4 regions of the Bradyrhizobium sp. ORS 285 genome follow, and region 4 is predicted to be linked to each of the others. Evidence: predicted binding sites of a transcription regulator. Region 4 holds the regulator's gene; each other region holds the start of a gene.

Region 1 (5,180 bases), 600 kb from region 4:
GATCTCGACATAGGGCCAGAGCCCGCTGCGGCCGGCGAACCGCCATGAAAGGCCCTGCTCCGTCAGCTCGAAGGCTTGCGCGGCGCCGACCAGCGACGCCTTGTAGGCGTAGCGGATGACAGCGTCGTCGGTGGTGAGAATCTCGGAAATGGCTCGGTCCTGTTGCGAAGGTCACGCGCCTTATCCTACAAACGGAGCATGAGCGAAACGATCCATTTTCCCCGCCACCTGATCCTCGCCGGTGCGATGGCCGCGGGCGTGCTGCTGGCGCTGGCCGTGCACATGCTCGGCGCGCGCTACGGGCTCGATCTGGGCGGGCTGTGGCAGAGTGAGGGCGCGTTCATGCCGGCGGGCTCGGCGATCGCCTGGTGGCTGATCGCGACCGTCGGCTTCTATAGCGGCTATTTCATCGCCAACATCATGCACAGCGCCGTCTCCGGCGAGATCCCGCAACGCGCGCGCAATTTTCTGGTCGTAGTCGGCGTGCTGATGCTGGCCGGCATCGGCCAGGCGATCTCGGGGCCGAGCCCTGTGCCATCGGCCTCCGGCGTGCTGGCCGGCCTCGCCGCGCTCTGCCTCGGCGCGCTGATGGCGTTCTGCGGCGCCAACTTTGCGCTCCGCAAGAGCTGAGCGCCTCACCGCGCGGCTCCACTCGGCGCGCCCCAGCGGATCACGCCCGCCGCCGCCAACATCAGGGTCGCAGAGATGATGATCGACAGCCGCAGGCCGTGCATGAAGGCGCCGGCCGGCCCGATCAGCGCACCGAACAGCGCCACGCCGAAAACGCTGCCGCTCTGACGGGTGGCGTTGAGCACGCCGGCCGCAACACCCGAGCGTGACCGGTCGACGCTGCCGAGCAAGGTCGAGGTCAGCGGCGGAACCATCAGCCCGAGGCCGCAGCTCAGGCCGACCAATTGTAGCGCCATCGCGGCGTAAGGCGTGCCCGGCGCGATCGGCAACAGCGCCAGGCAGGCCACAGCCGAGAGGGCCGCCCCGAGCGCGATGGTCACGCGCGCACCTACCCGCTCGGCAATCCGGGGCGCGAGCAGATTGACCGGGAAGACGACGCCGAACATTGGTAGGAAAGCCAGACCGGTCGCGAACGGCGACAGTCCGTTGATCTCCTGGAAGTACAGGCTGAACACGAAGATCAGGCCATAGATCGCGATATTGGCCAGCAGCCCGACCAGCGCGCAGCGCGCGAACAGCGGATGGCGGAACAGAGCCAAGGGCAGCATCGGCTGGGCGGCGCGCGCTTCCTGCCAGACGAACGCCACGGCAGCGATCAGCGCGACAATGACGCCGAGCATCACAAAGCTATCGGTCCAGCCGCGAACGCCCGCTTCGATCACCGCAGCGGCGAGCGCCCCAAGCGCGATTACGGCCGCGGCCTGTCCCGGGAGGTCGACGGCGCGGCCGGGATGAACGGGAGTCTCCTGGGCGTAGGCCTTCGCGAGCCAGAGCCCGATCAGCCCGATCGGCAGGTTGACGAAGAAGATGGCGCGCCAACCGGTGAGCGCGATCAGGATGCCGCCAACGAAGGGACCAGCGGTCAATGCCAGGCTGGCGCCGGCGGCCCAGATGCCCACGGCGCGGCCGCGCGCGGTCGGATCGGGATAGGCATGGTTCAGCAGCGCCAGCGAATTCGGCACCAGCAGCGCCGCTGCCAGCCCCTGGAGGCCGCGCAGCGCGATCAGGCTGCCGGCATCGGGCGCAAGCGCGCAGCCGACGGATGCAGCGGTGAACAGGGCAAAGCCCGCCATGAAGATGCGCCGCGCGCCAAAGCGGTCGCCGAGCGCGCCCGCCGTCAGGATGAAGGCGGCAAAGGCGATGGTGTAGGCGTTCACCACCCATTGCAGCGCGGCGACATCGCCTCCCAGCCCGCTGCGGATGCTATCGAGCGCGGTGTTGACGATGGTGATGTCGAGCTGGACGACGCCGAAGCCGAGGCTCATCGCAGCCAGCGTGAGCGCACCCGCCATGCGGGATAATGGCGCCGGCGTGTCTGGCGCCTGCAGTGCCGCCGTTGATGATGGCCTCATGCCGGACCTCCTTGGATGGGGAGACGGCGCTCACTCTAGCCTTATCTCTTCATCGATGCTTCGATATCGATCGAAGAATGCCTTTCATCGATCACGCTGAACCCTCGCGACGTCAAAACGCCGCGCGGATGGCGCGGCGTTTTGTCTCAGGAGCGATGAAGGGATCAGCTGGCCGCGCGCAAATTGACGCTGGTCTCGGCGAGCTTGGTCAGCTTCATGTCGGTCGCCTTCTCCTCGTCGAGCGTCTTCTGCAGCACGGCGGCGCAGTCGCTGCGGCCGAGCTGCTTGGCCCAGGCGATCAGGCTGCCATAGCGGGTGATCTCGTAATGCTCGGCAGCCTGGCCGGCATTGATCAGCGCAGCATCCAGCACGGTCTTGTCGGCCACCTCGCCGGCGACCTCCTCGGCCTCCTCGATGATGCCGTCGATCGCCGGGCAGTCGACCGCCTTGGCTGCGATGCCCTGCATCTCGAACACCTGCTCCAGCCGCTTCACATGCGTCCGCGTCTCTTCCAGATGCGTCAGAAAGCCTTGCTTGAGCTGCTGATCGGTCGCCTTGTCCGCCATCTTCGGCAGTGCCTTGATGAGCTGGTTCTCGGCGTAATAGATGTCCTGCAGCTGATGAACGAACAGATCGTTCATCGTCTTGATGTCCTTGGTGAAGAGTCCCATTTGCCACCTGTTCTCATGGTTTGGAACATGGCGGGTCCCTCCCCGACCTGACATGGCCATGTTCGTTTTCGCACGCGGCTAACCGGCTGCTGTAAGGGTTGTTCCGGGGCCGGCGGCCGATGCGGCTCGGAACTCCGGATGCCGGCGACACGTTTTGGTCAGCGCCGTTGCGCGCGCCCGCGCGGGTAACCAATTGGACCGAACTGAGGCGGCCGCCTCTCAGCTATGTGACTGGAGTGTGACAGACCCGCAAAGCGAACCCGGAGCTGCGCTGTGTCAAGGACTGCACAAGGCGCACGTTTTAGCTTAAGGAACAGGCTGTCACGGATTGCCCGCCCTCATCGACCAATGGTTTCTTTCCTTTTCCAGACCCAAGTGCCGCCCCGCCGGGAGGATGAATGCAGCGCCTGCTGACCACGTTGTCGCGTGGCTTCAAGAAATGGATCGGCTGGAAGCGGCTGGGGATTGCAGCGAGCCTTGCGATCATCGCCTTCGCGATCACCACGCTCGTGCGCACCTTGAAGGGCGTCGACGGCGGCGTCATCTTGACGGCGCTGACTGAGATTCCGCCCGGTCACATTGCGCTCGCGGCCTTGTGTGTGGTCGGCGCGTTCTGCACGCTGACCTTCTATGACTATTTTGCGCTGCGAACGATCGGCAAGAAGCACGTGCCTTATCGCATCGCGGCGATGAGCGCCTTCACCAGCTATTCGATTGGCCACAACATCGGCGCCACCGTGTTCACCGGCGGCGCGATCCGCTTCCGGATCTATTCGGACTACGGCCTGTCGGCGATCGATGTCGCCAAGATCTGCTTCCTGTCGGGACTGACCTTCTGGCTCGGCAATTTGTTCGTGCTGGGCATCGGCATGACCCTGCACCCGGCCGCCGCCACCGCGATGGACCAGTTGCCCCCGGCGGTGAACCAGCTAATCGCGATCGGCATCCTCGGCGCGATCTTCGCCTATCTCGGCTGGCTCTACGCCGGCAAGAACCGCCGCCAGCTCGGCCAGAACGGCTGGAAGGTGGTGCTGCCCTCCGCGCCGCTGACAGTGGTGCAGATCCTGATCGGCGTCGTCGATCTCGGCTTCTGCGCGCTGGCGATGTACCTGCTGGTGCCCTCGAACCCGCCGATCGACTTCCTGTCGCTGTCGGTTGTGTTCATCCTCGCCACCCTGCTCGGCTTCGCCAGCCATGCGCCCGGCAGCCTCGGCGTGTTCGACGCCGCGATGCTGGTGGCGCTGCCGCAGTTCGGACGCGAGCAGCTGCTCGCCACTCTGCTCGTGTTCCGCGTGCTGTATTTCGTGATCCCCTTCGCCACCGCAATCTCGATCATGGGCGTCCGGGAGCTCTGGCTCAATGTCGTCAAGCCGTGGCAGGAGCGGCGCAGGCTGCAAGGGGCGATCTCGGACGAGATCGCCGCCAAGCGCGCGACGGCGACTGCGCCGGCGGCCGTCCCGCACCGGATCAAGCGCCACTCCCAGGGCTGATCTCGGGATTGATCCCGAGGCTGATCCCTGGGCTGAGCCGACGATCTTTCGCCTGATGGCGCGCGTTCGACCTTCGACCCGGTTGAACTCGCGCGGCGTCCTCTTATTTCCGCCCCATCGCTGACGTGAATCCTTGCGTATGAGCCCCATGTCCCTTCGTCCGCTGCTCGCCGCCTGCGCGCTGGCCGGCCTGCTCGCCCCTCTCGCCGCCAGCCCGGCGGCAGCGCAGTTCGGCACCGCGCCGCAGCTGCAGATCAGCTGGGAGGTGCGCAACCGCTTCCGCCTGTTCCGGGAGGAGCGCGACTTCCTGCTGCATCTCGAGAGCACGCGCGACCGCTCGATCCTGGCAGCCGAGCAGGCCCTGGGCGTGCAGAGCGACGGCCGCGGCTGGGCCCGCAACATCGTCAACCGGCTGTGCATCGACCTCGCCGGCCGCGTCAACGAGCCGTGCACGCGCGACAACGTCAAGGAAAGCTACCTCACACCGATCGACCATCCGATCACCGTGCGCCTCACCGGCCCAGTGCCGGTCGGCGCCACCTGCGCCTGGTCGTTCGATGACGGCGACGGGCCGCAGACCTCCACCTTCGACTGCGCCGAGCCGGTCAATCTGCGCGTCCGCTACGGCCGCGAGACGGTCGCCCGGGTCGACGTCACGAGTCCGGAAGGCACGCGGCAGGTCTCCACCGGGATCCAGGTCCGCGACGTTCTCATCGCCGGGCTCGGCGACAGCATCGCCTCCGGCGAGGGCAATCCGGACCGGCCGATCGCGCTCGCCGACGAAGGCTTCTGCTTCCGCTCCTATCTCGGCGGCCCGACCGCGCAATATTATCGGCCGAGCCGCGCCGGCTTCAAAGGCGGCCGCGCCTGCGAGGCACCGGACACGCTGCAGAACTGGCAGAAGCACAGCGCGGTGTGGCTCAATGCCGCCTGCCACCGCTCGCTCTACAGCTACCAGACCCGCACGGCGCTGGCGC
Region 2 (5,180 bases), 280 kb from region 4:
GCCAAGCGCGGCGATGCCGGCCAGAATGATGCGACGATTGATCATGGCAAATCCTCTTTTTGGGGTCATGCAGTCAGGCCGCCTCGGCGAGCGACGGCCGAAAAGTGCGCTACTCACACCTCAGGCCACGGCAGCCTCGCCGAAGGCCGGAACGGTTGCGGGAGGCACCGGGCGGACGCCATCCATGACGTCGTCGGCCTCCAGATCGTACAGCTCGCGCGCGATCTGCGCGGTCAACGCCGCCGGAACGTCGTCGAACACGACGCGCCCCTGCGCCATGCCGATCAAGCGGTCGCAATAGCTGCGCGCCAGATCGAGCGAATGCAGGTTGCAGACCACGGTGATCCCGAAATGCTTGTTGATGCGCAGCAGCGCATCCATCACGATCTTGGTGTTGCGGGGATCGAGCGAGGCGATCGGCTCGTCGGCCAGGATGATCTCGGGATTCTGCACCAGCGCACGGGCGATCGCGACGCGCTGCTGCTGACCACCCGAGAGCTGATCCGCGCGCTGCGCGGCCAGCGAGGCCATGTCGAACTGCTCGAGCGCCGATAGCGCCATGGCGACATCGTTCGCGGGCCAGAGTTGTGCAAGCGATCGCCACGACGGGACCTCGGCGAGCCGGCCCATCAATACGTTGGTGAGCACATCGAGCCGGCCGACCAGATTGAACTGCTGGAAGATCATCGCCGACCGGGCGCGCCACTGGCGCAGCTCACGGCCGCGCAACGCGGTCACGTCGAGATCCTTGAAGAGGACTTGCCCGGAGCTGATCGGACTGAGGCGGTTGATCGAGCGCAGCAGGGTCGATTTGCCGGCACCCGAACGCCCGATCACGCCGACGAAGCTGCCGGGCGCTACCGAGAAGGACGCATTGTCGACCGCGGCTTTCGCGCCGAAACGGCACGTCAGACCATTGACCACCAGCATGGAATTCTCCAGACGCCTCGCTTTGCCCTACCGCTAGCGTCTGGATTCAACAGTTATGTGACATTCCGTTTACGCCGCCTCCCTCATCCACATCGGCGGCCGTCGCGTCATTGACGCGTCATGCAACTGTCATGATGAGCGCCCTACAGGTTTTGTTTGATCTCCAGGGAATAGAGAAAGACATGGCCGGCAAATCGCTTTCCGTCGATCCTACCATCGATCCCAGCGCCAAGCTCCACGAGACAAGCCTCGGCGCCTATTGCGAAGTCGGGGCCCGCACCATCCTCCACGAGGTGACGATGGGCGACTACTCCTACGTCGTCAACGACGCTCAGATCACCTACACGACGATCGGCAAGTTCTGCTCGATCGCGGCGATGACCCGCATCAATCCGGGCAATCACCCGATGCATCGCGCCACCCAGGCCCACTTCACCTATCGGGCCAGCGCCTATTTCCCCGGCGAGGCCGACGATGCGGAGTTCTTCGCCTGGCGCAGGGAGCATCACGTCGACATCGGCCATGACGTGTGGATCGGCCACGGGGCGATCGTGCTGCCGGGACGCAACATCGGCACCGGCGCAGTGGTGGCGGCCGGCGCCATCGTCACCAAGGACGTGCCGGCCTACACCATCGTCGCCGGCAATCCCGCCCGGGTCATCAAGCGGCGCTTTCCGATCGAGGTCGAGCAGCGACTGGTCAATCTGGCATGGTGGGACTGGGATCACGACACGCTGCGCGCCGCGCTGCCGGATTTTCGGCAGCTCGAGATCGGCGCATTCCTGGACAAGTACGAGGCGGCTCTCGACGGCGGGCGTCAGGTGCGGCAGAGTGCCGCTCGATGACCGACATTTCCATCTCCTCCGGCCGCGGCCTGATCGGCTCCGAGCTCGTTGACACCTCCCTGACCGTCTCCGAAGGCGTCATCGACCGGCTGGATGCTCCGACACGCGGTGCCGCTCTTAATCTTGATGCCAACGGACTCACCGTGCTGCCCGGCATCGTCGACATCCACGGCGATGCGTTCGAGCGGCAGATGATGCCGCGTGCCGGCGTCGATTTCCCGATCGACGTCGCGCTTGTCGAAAGCGACCGTCAAGCCGTCAGCAACGGCATCACCACGGTGTTCCATGCGACCACCTGGTCGTGGGAGCCCGGCCTGCGTAGTGCCGACAATGCGCGCCAGCTGCTGGAAGCGATCGAAGGCCTGCGTCCGCGGCTCGCGGCGGATACTCGTTTTCATCTCCGCCACGAGACTTACAATCTCGACGACGAGGATGAAATCCGCCAGTTGCTCGCCGCTCGGCGCATCGGCCTGTTCGCCTTCAACGACCACATGGATTCGACCGTCGCGAGCCTCGACAAACCGCACAAGCGCCAGCGCATGGTCGACCGCACCGGCCTGTCCGGCGACGAGTTCGATCGCCTCGTCGCCCGCGTCGTGACTCGCGCCGACGCGGTGCCGGCGTCGATTGCCCGACTGGCGGAGACCGCGCGCAAGGCCGGCGTCCGCATGTTGTCGCACGACGACGAGAGTCCGGAGATGCGCCGAGCGTTTCGTGCACAGGGCGTCGGGATCGCCGAGTTTCCGGTCAATGAGGAAACGGCGCGGGAGGCCGCAGCCGGCGGCGACGCCATCGTCTTCGGCGCGCCAAACGTGGTGCGCGGCGGCAGCCATACGGGATGGACGAAGGCGAGCGACATGATCGCCAAAGGCCTGTGCTCCGTGCTGGCGTCCGACTATTACTATCCAGCGCCCCTGCTGGCAGCGTATCGGCTCGTCGCCGATGGTATTCTCCCGCTGGGCCGCGCCTGGGGCCTGATCTCGGCCGGCCCGGCGCAAGCCGCGGGCCTGTCGGACCGCGGCGCGCTCGCGCCCGGGCAGCGTGCGGACATCGTCCTGGTCGATGACAGCCTACCGATGCGTCCACGCGTCGTCGCTGTGATCGCGGCCGGCCGTCTCGTCCACCTCACTGAAGCCGATCGTCTCAGCACCCGCGCGGCGCCGCGCGCCGCGGCGGCGGAGTGACCGTGATGAGCGGCTTCCCACGCTACGCCATCTACTACGCACCGGCACCGGACACGGCGCTCTCCGCTTTCGGTACCGATCTGCTCGGCTATGACGCTTGGACCGGGAACGAGCGGGATTTTCCACGAGACATCCTCGACGTCCTGCCTGATTGGGCTGAGCTCACAGCGGACGCCCGCAAATACGGCTTCCATGCCACGCTCAAGGCGCCGTTTCCGCTGAACGATTCCCGAAGCGAAGCTGAGCTCACCACCACCTGCGCAGCTTTCGCTGCGACACCCCGGCCGGTGCCGATCATCCGTCCCGTCGTGGATGCCATTAGCGGCTTCATCGCGGTAATCCCCGGCGAAGCATCCGCGGAGCTACAACAACTCGCCGCCGCCTGCGTCGAGACGTTTGAGCCCTTTCGGGCGCCGATGAGCACTGAGGACCGCGCACGGCGCAAGCCGGAGATGCTGACGCCGCGGCAACGGGAGCATCTCGATCGCTGGGGCTATCCTTACGTCATGGAGGATTTTCGCTTCCACATGACGCTGACCTGCCGACTGTCCGACGAACGGCGTGCGCCTGTGCTTGCAATGCTGCGAGACCGCTTCGCCGAGCTGGATCTCCGCAGCCTCTCCATCGATCGGATCGCACTGTTCCGCCAATCCAACTCGACGAGCCGGTTCAGAATCGTCGACAGCTGGGCGCTCGGCGGGAGCTGAGGTCAGTTCGTTGCAGCTGCGAAATGCGGCGGCGATTGCGGATTGAACACCGACAGCGGCGGCGAGATGTCGGCGCGGTCGCGCGGCAATGCCTCGCGCATGTCCCGCTGCAGGAAGGCGATCAGCTTCTCACGGACCTCGCAGCGCAGATCCCAGGCCTGCGGCGCATTGCGCGCGCTCACCAGAGCGCGCAGCTCCATGGTGCGCGCATTGGTGTCGACGACCTGCAGATTGACCACCGCGCCGTCCCAGATCTTGGATTCCTTGGCCACCTCCTCCAGCCGCTTGCGGATGCGCGGCACGTCGGCGGCATAGTCGACGTGAAGCACCACCGAGCCGATCAGCGAGGCCGCATCGCGGGTCCAGTTCTGAAAGGGACGCTCGATGAAATAGGACAGCGGCACCACCATGCGCCGCCAGTCCCACAGCCGGATCACGACATAGGTCGAGGCGATGTCCTCGACCCACCCCCATTCGTTCTCGATGATCACTGCATCCTCGATGCGGATCGGCTGGGTCACGGCGATCTGTACGCCGGCAATCAGGTTGCTGAGCAATGGCCTTGCTGCGAGACCGACGATCAGGCCGGCGGCGCCGGCCGATGCGAACAGGCTGACGCCATATTGCCTGACGGAATCGAACGTCATCAGCGCCGCGGAAACGGCGACAATGATGATCAAGGTATCGATCACGCGCTTGAACACGCGAACCTGCGTGACGTGCTTGCGCGCAAGGAAATTCTCCGTGATGTCGTCCCGGAAGCGCTGCAGATAGCGCGCCGACACCATGTCGACGATGCGGATCGTGATCCAGCCGACCAGCGCGATGGTCGCCACCACGAACAGATGCGCCAGCGCGCGCCGCCAGCCCTCGTTCAACGGTGCCAGCGGCAGCACCATGGCGACAGCGATCAAACAGAGTGCCAGCCGCGCAGGCCCTGCAGTCCGCTGCAGGATCGGCAGCAGGATCGACTTCCGTGGTCCGATCGCACGCTTCACCAGGGCACGGAGCACCTTATAGACGAGCAGCGCGCCCAGGATGGCGCCGATGATCAAAGCTGGCCCGATCATCCAATCGGGGACCAGTGCTGACAGCTGCTGCACGAGTGCCTGCATGCCTTGTTCTCCCTTGCGGCCTCAAGAGCTCTCAACTCCTGAGACCGCCGGAGAGTCGGACATTAGCCGCAGTGCAGCATTCTCTTGCTGCATGGCTTTCACGCTTGCGTACAGGCGAATCTAGACCGCCTTCGTCAAGGCTCCATCAATGATGAGGTTGGTTCCCGAGATCCGGCTGGCCAGCGGGCTCGCCAGCATCACCACGCCATAGGCGACCTCTTCAGCGGTTCCCATTCGTCCCGTCGGGTTCAGGCCCATCGCCATCTTGAACAGATCCGGCGATCCATTCTCGATGTTCTGCCAGATGCCGCCTTCGAAATAGGTGTTCCCCGGCGACACCGCGTTGACGCGAATGCCCTTGCTGACGAGCTGGTGCGCGAGGCCCTTTGCATAATGGAT
Region 3 (5,180 bases), 1.7 Mb from region 4:
GATGGCTTCGTTCCGCCTCTTCACCGCGACGATGTAGAGCGCGGCAAAGGCCGCCATCGCGAGGCTCTCATAGAGCTGCACCGGATGGCGCAGAACTCCGTCGCCGAAATCGTGCCCCCACGGCAGGGTCGTCGGCGTGCCATAGGTGAAATCATCGAGCCCGGCGAGATAGCAGCCGATACGGCCGACCGCGATGCCGACTGCTAGCGGCAGCGCAAAGCGCGCGCCGGTGCGCAGGGCGATGCCGTGCCGCCATTTGTAGAGTTCGACCGCCACGATGCCACCGGCGAGCGCGCCCTCGACCGAGCGCGCCAGTCCGGTCATGCCGGACAGCCACAGGTTCAGCGTCCCGAACAGGTAGGCGCCGAGCCCGGCGCCGAACACCAGCGCGGCGACATAGGGCCATTCGGTCGACTGCTTCGGAAAGCGGACACCCGCGCCACGCGCGAGCCACCAGCCCGCGGCGGCCGCGCTGAGCCAGGCAGCGACGTCGAAGATCGCGTGAAGAGCGGCGCCGTCCATGACTCCCATCGTCCGGTTGCATTCGGACTATGGCAAGTTCCCTTGATCAAACGCAATGACGTGTTCGTATCAGCCCCGGGCTGGTATCAGCCTGTGGCGGCCTGCTCGGTCGGATAGACGCCGCGCAGGACCTCCTCGAAATGGCTCTTCACCGCCTCGTTGCACAGGCAGGAGCGGTGCTTCAGGGCATCGAAGTCGCGCACCATGAAGGCGCCGCGCTTGGTTTCGAGGATGCCCTCGGCCCTGAAGGTCTGGACGACACGGCTCACATAGCTGCGGCCGACTCCCAACAAGGTGGCAAGTTGCTCGTGCGTCAGCGGTACGATCGGCTCGCCGTCGGTGCGGTCCATCGCAGCGACGATCCATTTCGCGGTGCGTTGCTCGATCGAGTGGATGGCGTTGCAGGCGGTGGATTGAAACATCTGCGCCAACATGCAGTCGGCATAGCGCGCGAACACGTTGCGCAGGGTCTTGGATTGCAGCTTGGCGGCTGCCAGCCGCGACAGCGGCAGCCGTGCGAACGGGCCGCCGAACTTGACCACGATGCGCGTATAGGCCGGCAGGAAGCCTTCGCTGACGATGCCGCCGACAGCGCCCTCGCGGCCGACCAGGATGGTCTCGACATCGCGGCCGTCCTCATTGGGAACGAGATAGGACGTCAGAGCCGGCCCGCAGGGGAAATGCACGATCTGAACATCGTCGCCGGGACGGTACAGCAGCTCATTCGGCGAGGTCTCCTCTTCGACGAGGTAGGGCGAGATCAGCGCGTAATCGGCGGGACTCAGCCGGCGCAACAGATTGTTGTAGGGCCGCTCCCGCGCGAGTGTCGTCACCCCTTGGCTCAGCATCGTCGCTCCCCGCGCTACGCATGTGCGTGATCCGTGCTCCTTGTGTTCACAAGTGCACCGACACAGGAACTCCGATATGATGGCTTCGGTTCCAGGACCCGCCAGCGTGCTTGCAATGAGGCGCCGGCTGCGGGAGCCAGCTTTCATCTTGGAACCCGCAGATCATATGACCAGCTCGCAATCCAGCGTGCCCGAGTTCTACCAGCATGTGCTGGTCGTCGAGGACGACCCGATCATTGCGCTCGGCCTGGAAGACACCATCACCGACCTTGGCGTCGCCGACGTCAGGGTCGCCGCCAACGTCGTCACGGCGCTGGCCATGATCGAGGAGCGAGCACCGCAATTCGCGCTGCTCGATGTCGGCCTCGTCCGCGAAAAGAGCTTTGCGATTGCCGAGCGGCTGAGCACGCTCGGCATTCCCTTCGCCTTCTCGACCGGTTACGGCGCAGACGGCGTGCCGGCGGCCTTTTCGGACCGGCCGCGTCTGCCGAAGCCTTGTCCGACAGAAGCCTTGGAGGCAGTGCTGCGGCGGCGCGATTAGCTACGCCGCAGCCCCAAGGATTCAGCCGAGCTTCGGATCCAGCGTGGTCGACCACAGCGCGACGTCGGCACGATCGCGCAGGGTCACGGTCATCTGCCCGCTCGCCCCATCGATCTTGACGTGGCCGAAGAACTGCATGCCGGCCGAGGGCGGCAGGTTCTGCTTGTCCAGGCCGGGCGCCTTGATGAAGCGAACCTCGGGGCCGAACGTGTTGTCGAGCTCGTTCGGACCGAACGTTCCGGCATGCAGCGGGCCCGAGACGAACTCCCAGAACGGCTCGAAGTCCTGGAATTGCGCCTTGTTGGGGTCGTAGTAGTGCGCGGCCGCGTAGTGAACGTCGGCCGTCAGCCACACCGTGTTCTGGATCGGCGCGGTCTTGATGAAGCGCAGGATCTCGGCGATCTCCAGTTCGCGGCCGCGCGCCGGACCGTCGCCCTGCGCGATCGCCTCGGAGCCCTTCTTGTTGGCCGCATCGTCATACACGATCAGGCTCAGCGGCATGTCGGAGGCGATCACCTTCCAGGTCGCGCGCGAATTGAGCAGCGCCTGCTTCAGCCAGCGCATCTGCTCCGGCCCGATGAAGTAGGACGCCGGACCATATTTGTCCTCGAGGTTCGGACCGTTGGCGCCGCGATAGCTGCGCTCGTCGAGCACGAACACGTCGAGATGCGGGCCGTAATTGATGGTGCGATACACCCGGCCCGGCTCGACGATGCTCTCGCGCATCGGATACATTTCGTGGAAGGCGCGGGCCGCGCGCGCGGCGAGCAGCTGGATGTTGCGCTCCTTGTAGGCGGCCGGCAGATCCTTGGAGGCCGACCAGTTGTTGGTCACCTCATGGTCGTCCCACTGCACGAAGATCGGCACCTCGGCATTGAAGCCGCGGACGTTCTCGTCGAGGAAATTGTACTTGTGAGCGGCGCGGAATTCGTCGAGCGTCTCGGCGACCTTGGCCTTCTCCTCCACCGTGAGGTTCTTCCAGACCTTGTTGTCCGGCAGCTTGACCTCGGATTTGATCGGGCCGTCGGCATAGATGGTGTCGCCGGAGTGCAGGAAGAAATCCGGGCGATGCTTCTTCATCGTCGAGAACGTGAACATGCCGCCATCGTCGGGATTGATGCCCCAGCCCTGGCCGGCGACGTCGCCGCCCCAGACGAACGACACGTCGCGCTTGTTGCCGGGCGCGGTGCGGAAGCGGCCAACCACCGGCTCGCTCTCCACCGCGGTGTGCGAGAGGTCGCGGAATTTGACGCGGTAGAAGATGTCCTGGCCGCTCGGCAGATTGTCGAGCAGCATCTTGGCCGTGAAATCGCTTTCCGGAAGCGCCGCGATCGGCGGCAGGCTGCGTGCGTCCTTGAACGATTCGGTGGTCGCGACCTCGACCAGCATCTGCGACGGCCGGTCGGCCCGTGCCCACACCACGCCACCGTCCATGCTGACATCGCCGGACTGCACGCCATGGGTAATCTGCGGCCGGTCGGCGGCGCGGCTCAGACCCGGCATCGCCAAGGTCGCGGCGCCGGCAGCGGCCGTCGACAGGAAGCGGCGGCGGGTCAGCCTGTGCAGCTTCGGGCGGGAAAGGTGAACGGTCATGCGGATCTCCTGGGCGGATGGCGCGCGAACGAGCGCTGCCACGGTGCCGCAGACCTAGAAAAGTTCGATGACGCTGGAATTACAGGAGGTGCTCGATACGCCCGAATACCGGTAGCCGCCTGCCGAGACACAAATCCCAAGGACGAGCTGAGATCGCCTCAGGTGCCGGCAGCGCGCAATTGCGCGCCGGTGCGCTGCAGGTTGGCCGGCATGCTCATCAGGATGAGCTTGCGATCGGCGACCGCATTGTGGAACTGCTCGAGCGCGATGTTGAACGCCGTCAGCGCTGCGTGCTCGATCGCCCCGTCCTCGAAGCAGGTCAGCGTGTTGCGCAGGATCTCGTCGGCCTCGGCCTGGAGCTGGTCGAGCTCCTCGGTCGAGTCGCTCTTGCGGGCGATCGGGATCATCTCCAGCAGGCGGTCACGAAGCGAAGTGTTGATCGTGCGCTCGTCGCGCTTGAGATAGCCGGCGAACCAGGCGCCGGCCGAGCCCATCGCCGACAGCGCCATCAGGCCCCACCAGATGTAGTCGCTGTAGCGATCGAGGAAGGTCTTCTCCTCGCCGTCGACGAAGGCCGCCGCGCCGGGATGCGCGGGGATGGCGGCATCCTTGTCGGTGTCGGGCGTCTCGATCTTGGCCGCCAGCGGGAATTCCGACAGCAATTGCTGCCGCACCGAGAACAGCTGGTGCGTAAACGCCGACACGGTCGAGTCGGCGAGGCCCCTGCGCGCGACGATGTGGTGGTTGAAGCTGATCGTCTTGACCTCGTCCTCCGGACGATCGGGCGAGCCGCCGAAGGCGCCGGCGGGAATCTCCGCGGCCTCGTATTCGGGATGGTTCTGCGCGATGGCTTCCGCCGAATCGATCGCCAGGAAGGTCGGCACGCCGCCCTCCTTGGTCGCGGCCGCGATCGCATCGCCGGTGATCTTGCTGTTGACCGGCCCGGCGGCGAGAAAGACGTCTGCCTTCTGGTTGCGAACGGCTTCGGCGGCCTCGCTGATCGGGAATTGCACGATCTCCACCTTGCCGGCATCGACACCGTATTGGTGCAGGATCACCTTCAACAGGTTGGCGTTGGCTGGCGTCCGGCCGATGATGCCGACCTTGTGGCCCGCGAGCTGGGAGATCTTGGTGATCTTGGCGGCGCCCTTCTTGCCCTTGCCCTTGCCCGACGCCGGCACCCAGAGCACGGCCACGTTCTTGCGCAAGGTCGCGACGGCCTGCGCGTTCTTCGGGACCTCGAGGTCACCGCGGACGATCGCGAGGTCGACCTTGCCCGACGCCAGTGCCTGCGCGCTCTCGCCGGCGCCCTCGGTCGGCACCGGCCGCAGCCGGACATAGGCATGAGATTGTGAGAAGGCCTGGGTCAGCGCCTGAACCACCTTAAGGTCGTCGCTGTTCGGCGGACCGACGGCAATCTTCAGCACCACCGGACGCATGGCAAAATAGTAGGCGCCCGCCAGAGCGCCGACGATCGCGAGGATCCCGGCGATGACGATGAACACGGCAGGGCGCATCTGCGAGCGCTGCGCTGGCGTGGTCTGGGGGTCTGCCAGGTCCGATCCTCCGCTGATCCGATCGCTGGGAAGCGGCGCCACGCGCAGCTCCGTCCGGCCTCGTTCTTCGCTAGGGCGAAACTGTAGCAAATTTATTGTCCATCCGGAGTGACATCTGCG
Region 4 (5,180 bases):
CGCCGCTGCCGCAGGGCCCTATGATCGCGCCCGCGCGCTGAGCGCGTTCAAGCTCGGCGATATCACCTTCTACTGGATCACCCGCCTGTCGGCGATCTCGGTGCTGCTGATCCTCGGCGGCATCATCATCTCGCTCGTCATCGGCGCCTGGCCGGCGATGAAGGAGTATGGCTTCCAGTTCCTCCTCACCAAGCGCTGGGCGCCTTCGGCCGATCCGCCGGTGCTCGGCGCGCTCGGCCCGATCTACGGCACGCTGGTGACCTCGTTCATCGCGATGCTGATCGCAATTCCCGTGGGACTCGGCATCGCGATCTTTCTCACTGAGCTGTGTCCGCAATGGCTGCGCCGCCCGATCGGCCTCGCCATCGAGCTGCTCGCCGGCATTCCCTCGATCATCTACGGCATGTGGGGCTTCTTCGTGCTGGGCCCGTTCCTGGCCACCACGTTCCAGCCGTTCATGATCAATCTCTGCGCCAACATCCCCGTGCTGCAGGACATCTTTGCCGGGCCGCCGTCCTATCTCAGCCTGTTCAACGCCTCGCTGATCCTGGCGATCATGGTGCTGCCCTTCATCACCTCGATCTCGGTCGACGTCTTCAAGACGGTGCCGCCGGTGCTCAAGGAAGCCGCCTACGGCGTCGGCTGCACCACCTGGGAGGTCGTGCGCAGCGTCGTCATCCCCTACACAAGGGTCGGCGTGATCGGCGGCGTCATGCTGGCGCTGGGCCGTGCGCTCGGCGAGACCATGGCGGTGACCTTCATCATCGGTAACTCGTTCCGGATCTCGTCCTCGATCTTCGCGCCGGGCACGACGATCTCGGCCGCGATCGCCTCTGAATTCCAGGAGAGCGACGGCCTGCACCAGTCCAGCCTGATCCTGCTCGGCCTGCTGCTGTTCGTCCTCACCTTCTTCGTGCTGGCGAGCGCCCGGCTGATGCTGGCGCGACTCGATGCCAAGGCCGGAAAGTAAAGGGCAGGAAAGTAAGTCATGTCGAGCGTCGACGCCTCCACATTCGACACGCCGGTCAATCCGGTGAATCCGATCTACGCCCGCCGCCGTCGCCGCGACCTCTTGATCCGCGGCCTGTGCATCGCCGCCGCGGCATTCGGCGTCACCTGGCTGGCGCTGATCCTGTTCACGCTGTTCTATAACGGCCTCGCCGGCCTCAGCCTGCAGGTCTTCACCGCCGATACGCCGCCGCCCGGCGCCAGTGAAGGCGGCCTGCGCAACGCCATCGTCGGCTCGATCATGATGACCGTGATCGGCGTCGGCATCGGCGCGCCGCTGGGCCTGTTCGCCGGCACCTACCTCGCCGAATATGGCCGCAACGACCGCCTCACCTCGGTGATCCGCTTCATCAACGACATCCTGCTGTCGGCGCCGTCGATCATCATCGGCCTGTTCATCTACGGCGCCGTCGTGGTGCCGATGGGCGGCTTCTCGGCGATCGCCGGTGCGCTGGCGCTGGCCGTCATCGTGATCCCCGTCGTGCTGCGCACCACCGAGGACATGCTGCTGCTGGTGCCCAACCCGCTGCGCGAGGCGGCCTCCGCGCTCGGCCTGCCGCGCTCGCTGGTGATCCGCCGCATCGCCTATCGCGCGGCGCGATCCGGCCTCATTACCGGCGTGCTGCTCGCGACCGCCCGCGTCGCCGGCGAGACCGCGCCGCTGTTGTTCACCGCGCTGTCGAACCAGTTCTGGAGCCTCAACCTCTCCAAGACGATGGCGAACCTGCCCGTCACCATCAACAATTTCGTCCAGAGCCCGTATGCGTATTGGAAGCAGCTGGCCTGGAGCGGAGCCCTTCTCATCACTCTGGCCGTGCTCGCCCTGAACGTCGGTGCACGCATTCTCGGCGCCGAGAGGAAAACGAAATGACCGAACTGTCCGTCTCCGTCAGTCAGCCCAATCACGCGCTTCACGGCCAGCCGCTCCCCGAGGCGCCGGCCAAGGTCACCGCGCGCAACCTGAACTTCTATTACGGCGATCACCACGCGCTGAAGAACATCAACCTGACGCTGGGCACCAACCGGGTCACGGCGTTCATCGGCCCGTCCGGCTGCGGCAAGTCCACCTTGCTGCGCATCTTCAACCGGATGTACGACCTCTATCCGGGCCAGCGCGCCACCGGCCAGCTGATGCTGGACAACACCAACATCCTCGACCCCAAGCTCGACCTCAACCTGCTGCGTGCGCGGGTCGGCATGGTGTTCCAGAAGCCGACCCCGTTCCCGATGACGATCTACGAGAACATTGCGTTCGGCATCCGGCTCTATGAGAAGATCTCGAAGTCCGAGATGGACGATCGGGTCGAGAAGGCGCTGCGCGGCGGCGCGCTGTGGAACGAGGTCAAGGACAAGCTCAACGCCTCCGGCCTGTCGCTGTCCGGCGGCCAGCAGCAGCGCCTGTGCATCGCCCGCACGGTCGCCGTCCGGCCCGAGGTGATCCTGTTCGACGAGCCTTGCTCGGCGCTCGACCCGATCTCCACCGCCAAGGTCGAGGAGCTGATCCAGGAGCTCGCGGAGAACTATACGATCGCGATCGTGACCCATAACATGCAGCAGGCGGCGCGCGTTTCCGACAAGACCGCCTTCATGTATCTCGGCGAGCTGATCGAGTTCGACGACACCAGCAAGATCTTCACCTCGCCGAGCGATCGGCGGACCCAGGACTACATCACCGGCCGGTTCGGCTGACGCCGACAGCATTCTTCAGGAGATCAACATGGCCAGTGAACATACCGCCAAGGCGTTCGACAGCGATCTGCAGGATCTCACCCGGCTGGTGTCGGAGATGGGCGGCCTCGCCGAGCGGCTGATCGTCGATTCCGTCGATGCGCTGGTGCGGCGCGACGTGGCCCTCGGCCAGAAGGTGGTCGCCGCCGACGCCGAGGTCGACAAGCTGCAGCGCATCATCGAGGAGCGCGCGGTGCTGACGATCGCCCGCCGTCAGCCGATGGCCGTCGATCTGCGCGAGATCGTCGGCGCCATGCGCGTCGCCACTGATCTGGAGCGGATCGGCGACCTCGCCAAGAACATCGGCAAGCGCGTTGCGGCGCTGGAGAGCGACTTCCATCCGCTCAAGCTGATCCGCGGCCTGGAGCACATGACCGACCTGGTGCAGTCGCAGGTCAAGACGGTGCTCGATGCCTATGCCGCGCATGATTTGCCGGCGGCGATGACGGTCTGGAAGGGCGACGAGGAGGTCGATGCGATCTGCACCTCGCTGTTCCGCGAGCTCCTGACCTACATGATGGAAGACCCGCGCAACATCTCGTTCTGCATCCACCTGATGTTCTGCGCCAAGAACATCGAGCGGATCGGCGACCACGCCACCAACATCGCCGAGACGGTGTTCTATATGATCGAGGGTCAGCAGATCATGGACAAGCGCCCGAAGGGCGACATGACCAGCTTCGCGACCACGATCCCCGGCAACTGAGAAAGACGATTTCGACATGGGTGCGCGAATTCTGGTGGTTGAGGACGAGGAGGCGCTGACGACGCTGCTGCGCTACAACCTCGAAGCCGAAGGCTACGAGGTCGAGACCGTGGCGCGCGGCGACGAGGCCGACACGCGGCTCAAGGAGCGCGTGCCCGATCTCGTCGTGCTCGACTGGATGCTGCCGGGGCTGTCCGGCATCGAGCTGTGCCGCCGCCTGCGGGCACGGACCGAGACCCGGCAGCTGCCGATCATCATGCTGACGGCACGCGGCGAGGAGAGCGAGCGCGTCCGAGGTCTCGCGACTGGTGCCGACGACTACATCGTCAAGCCGTTCTCGGTGCCGGAGCTCTTGGCGCGCGTGAAGGGCCTGCTGCGTCGCGCGAGCCCGGAGCGGCTGGCGACTGTGTTGTCCTATGGCGACATCGAGCTCGACCGCGAGAAGCGCCGCGTCGCGCGCTCGGGCCGGCCGATCGATCTCGGCCCGACCGAATATCGCCTGCTCGAGTTCTTCCTCGAGCATCCCGGCCGCGTGTTCAGCCGCGAGCAACTGCTCGACAGCGTCTGGGGTCGCGACATCTATATCGACGAGCGCACGGTGGACGTGCACATCGGCCGCCTGCGCAAGCTGCTCAATCCTGGCCGCGAGCAGGATCCGATCCGCACCGTGCGCGGCGCCGGCTATGCGCTGGACGACCGGTTCGTCAAGTCGGAGCAGGCCTGAGGGAGAAGCAGGCTTGAGGGTGGAGCGGGTGTGAGACGCGAGGGGGCCGGATTAAGGACATTGCGGTCCGCTTTCCGCCACGCCGCCGCCGTCTTGATCGTGCCTGCTGAGCAGCCGATGTTTCGGTCTCAGCGGACGCCCTTGATCAAGACCATCCTCATAAGTCTCGCCGTGCTGCTCGGCAGCATCGCGGGTGTCACGGCCGCCGAGCTCGAGGACGCCGTCACTGCTGCGTCGAATGGCCAGGCGGCGGTGGCGTTGCGCCGGCTGCAGCCGCTCGCCGCCAAGGGTGATGCGCGGGCGCAATTCGATCTCGGCTTCATGCAAGCCTTCGGCGTGGGCGTCGCGCGCAATCAGGCGGAGGCGCTGGTCTGGTACCGCAAGGCCGCGGATCAGGGACTCGCCATTGCCCAGCACTATCTGGGGATCGCCTATTTCAACGGCGAAGGCGCCGGCCGCGATCACGGCGAAGCCGCGCGCTGGTTCAACCGCGCCGCCGCACAGGGCTTTGCCCAGTCGCAATACATGCTCGGCCTGATGATGCTCGATGGCCAGGTCATGACCCGGGATGTCATCCAGGGGTATGCCTGGCTGGTGATGGCCGGACGCAACGGCGTCAGGTCTGCCGGCCGCGAGATTCAGCGCGTGAAGCTCAGCGAGGCGCAGCGGCGGCAGGCGGAGGAGACGATTGTGGCGTGGCGGGCGAAGCCGGAATCGGCCGATGCCGGCATTGCCAATCCGCGCGCCGAACAGCTGCTCGGGCTCGACCGGCATTTTGGCGATGTCGTCGATCCCACCTCCTGGCCGGCATCGTCGATCGGTGTCGTGACCGTGGCGCAATATAGCACGGGAGGCTCCTGCACCGGCACGCTGGTGGCGCCCCGCGTGGTGCTGACGGCGGCGCATTGCGTGTTCAACGGCCTCGCCCAGGTCAGCCCGGGCAATGTCCATTTCCTGGCAGGCATGAACAAGGGCACCCCTGCCGCGTCATCGGTCGCCGACAAGCTGATCGTG

The links. The regulator PhoB, encoded in region 4, activates phosphate uptake and scavenging genes when phosphate is short. The targets are predictions, from matches to a motif close to TGTCATNNANCTGTCAT.
Region 1: BRAD285_RS09450 (YbhN family protein) is a predicted target of PhoB. The motif match lies at 2,941-2,957, and genes of this name have one in related genera.
Region 2: phnC (phosphonate ABC transporter ATP-binding protein) is a predicted target of PhoB. The motif match lies at 1,047-1,063, and genes of this name have one in related genera.
Region 3: BRAD285_RS33980 (alkaline phosphatase) is a predicted target of PhoB. The motif match lies at 3,572-3,588, and genes of this name have one in related genera.

Annotation. Positions count from the first base shown of each region.
Region 1 covers NZ_LT859959.1:2,091,467-2,096,646, reverse strand. Annotated here, with positions in the region: gene BRAD285_RS09470 (hypothetical protein) at 1-150, opposite strand, end outside; gene BRAD285_RS09465 (hypothetical protein) at 199-630, shown strand; gene BRAD285_RS09460 (MFS transporter) at 636-2,042, opposite strand; gene BRAD285_RS09455 (ferritin-like domain-containing protein) at 2,207-2,713, opposite strand; gene BRAD285_RS09450 (YbhN family protein) at 3,112-4,203, shown strand; gene BRAD285_RS09445 (hypothetical protein) at 4,343-5,180, shown strand, end outside.
Region 2 covers NZ_LT859959.1:1,769,762-1,774,941, reverse strand. Annotated here, with positions in the region: gene phnD (phosphonate ABC transporter substrate-binding protein) at 1-45, opposite strand, end outside; gene phnC (phosphonate ABC transporter ATP-binding protein) at 121-930, opposite strand; gene BRAD285_RS08075 (acetyltransferase) at 1,113-1,775, shown strand; gene BRAD285_RS08070 (alpha-D-ribose 1-methylphosphonate 5-triphosphate diphosphatase) at 1,772-2,959, shown strand; gene BRAD285_RS08065 (DUF1045 domain-containing protein) at 2,965-3,666, shown strand; gene BRAD285_RS08060 (mechanosensitive ion channel family protein) at 3,669-4,781, opposite strand; gene BRAD285_RS08055 (SDR family NAD(P)-dependent oxidoreductase) at 4,902-5,180, opposite strand, start outside.
Region 3 covers NZ_LT859959.1:7,550,305-7,555,484, reverse strand. Annotated here, with positions in the region: gene BRAD285_RS33995 (prolipoprotein diacylglyceryl transferase) at 1-522, opposite strand, end outside; gene BRAD285_RS33990 (Crp/Fnr family transcriptional regulator) at 609-1,370, opposite strand; gene BRAD285_RS33985 (response regulator) at 1,537-1,911, shown strand; gene BRAD285_RS33980 (alkaline phosphatase) at 1,933-3,504, opposite strand; gene BRAD285_RS33975 (TAXI family TRAP transporter solute-binding subunit) at 3,663-5,009, opposite strand.
Region 4 covers NZ_LT859959.1:1,491,154-1,496,333, forward strand. Annotated here, with positions in the region: gene pstC (phosphate ABC transporter permease subunit PstC) at 1-970, shown strand, start outside; gene pstA (phosphate ABC transporter permease PstA) at 989-1,879, shown strand; gene pstB (phosphate ABC transporter ATP-binding protein PstB) at 1,876-2,697, shown strand; gene phoU (phosphate signaling complex protein PhoU) at 2,726-3,442, shown strand; gene phoB (phosphate regulon transcriptional regulator PhoB) at 3,459-4,166, shown strand; gene BRAD285_RS06595 (trypsin-like serine protease) at 4,308-5,180, shown strand, end outside.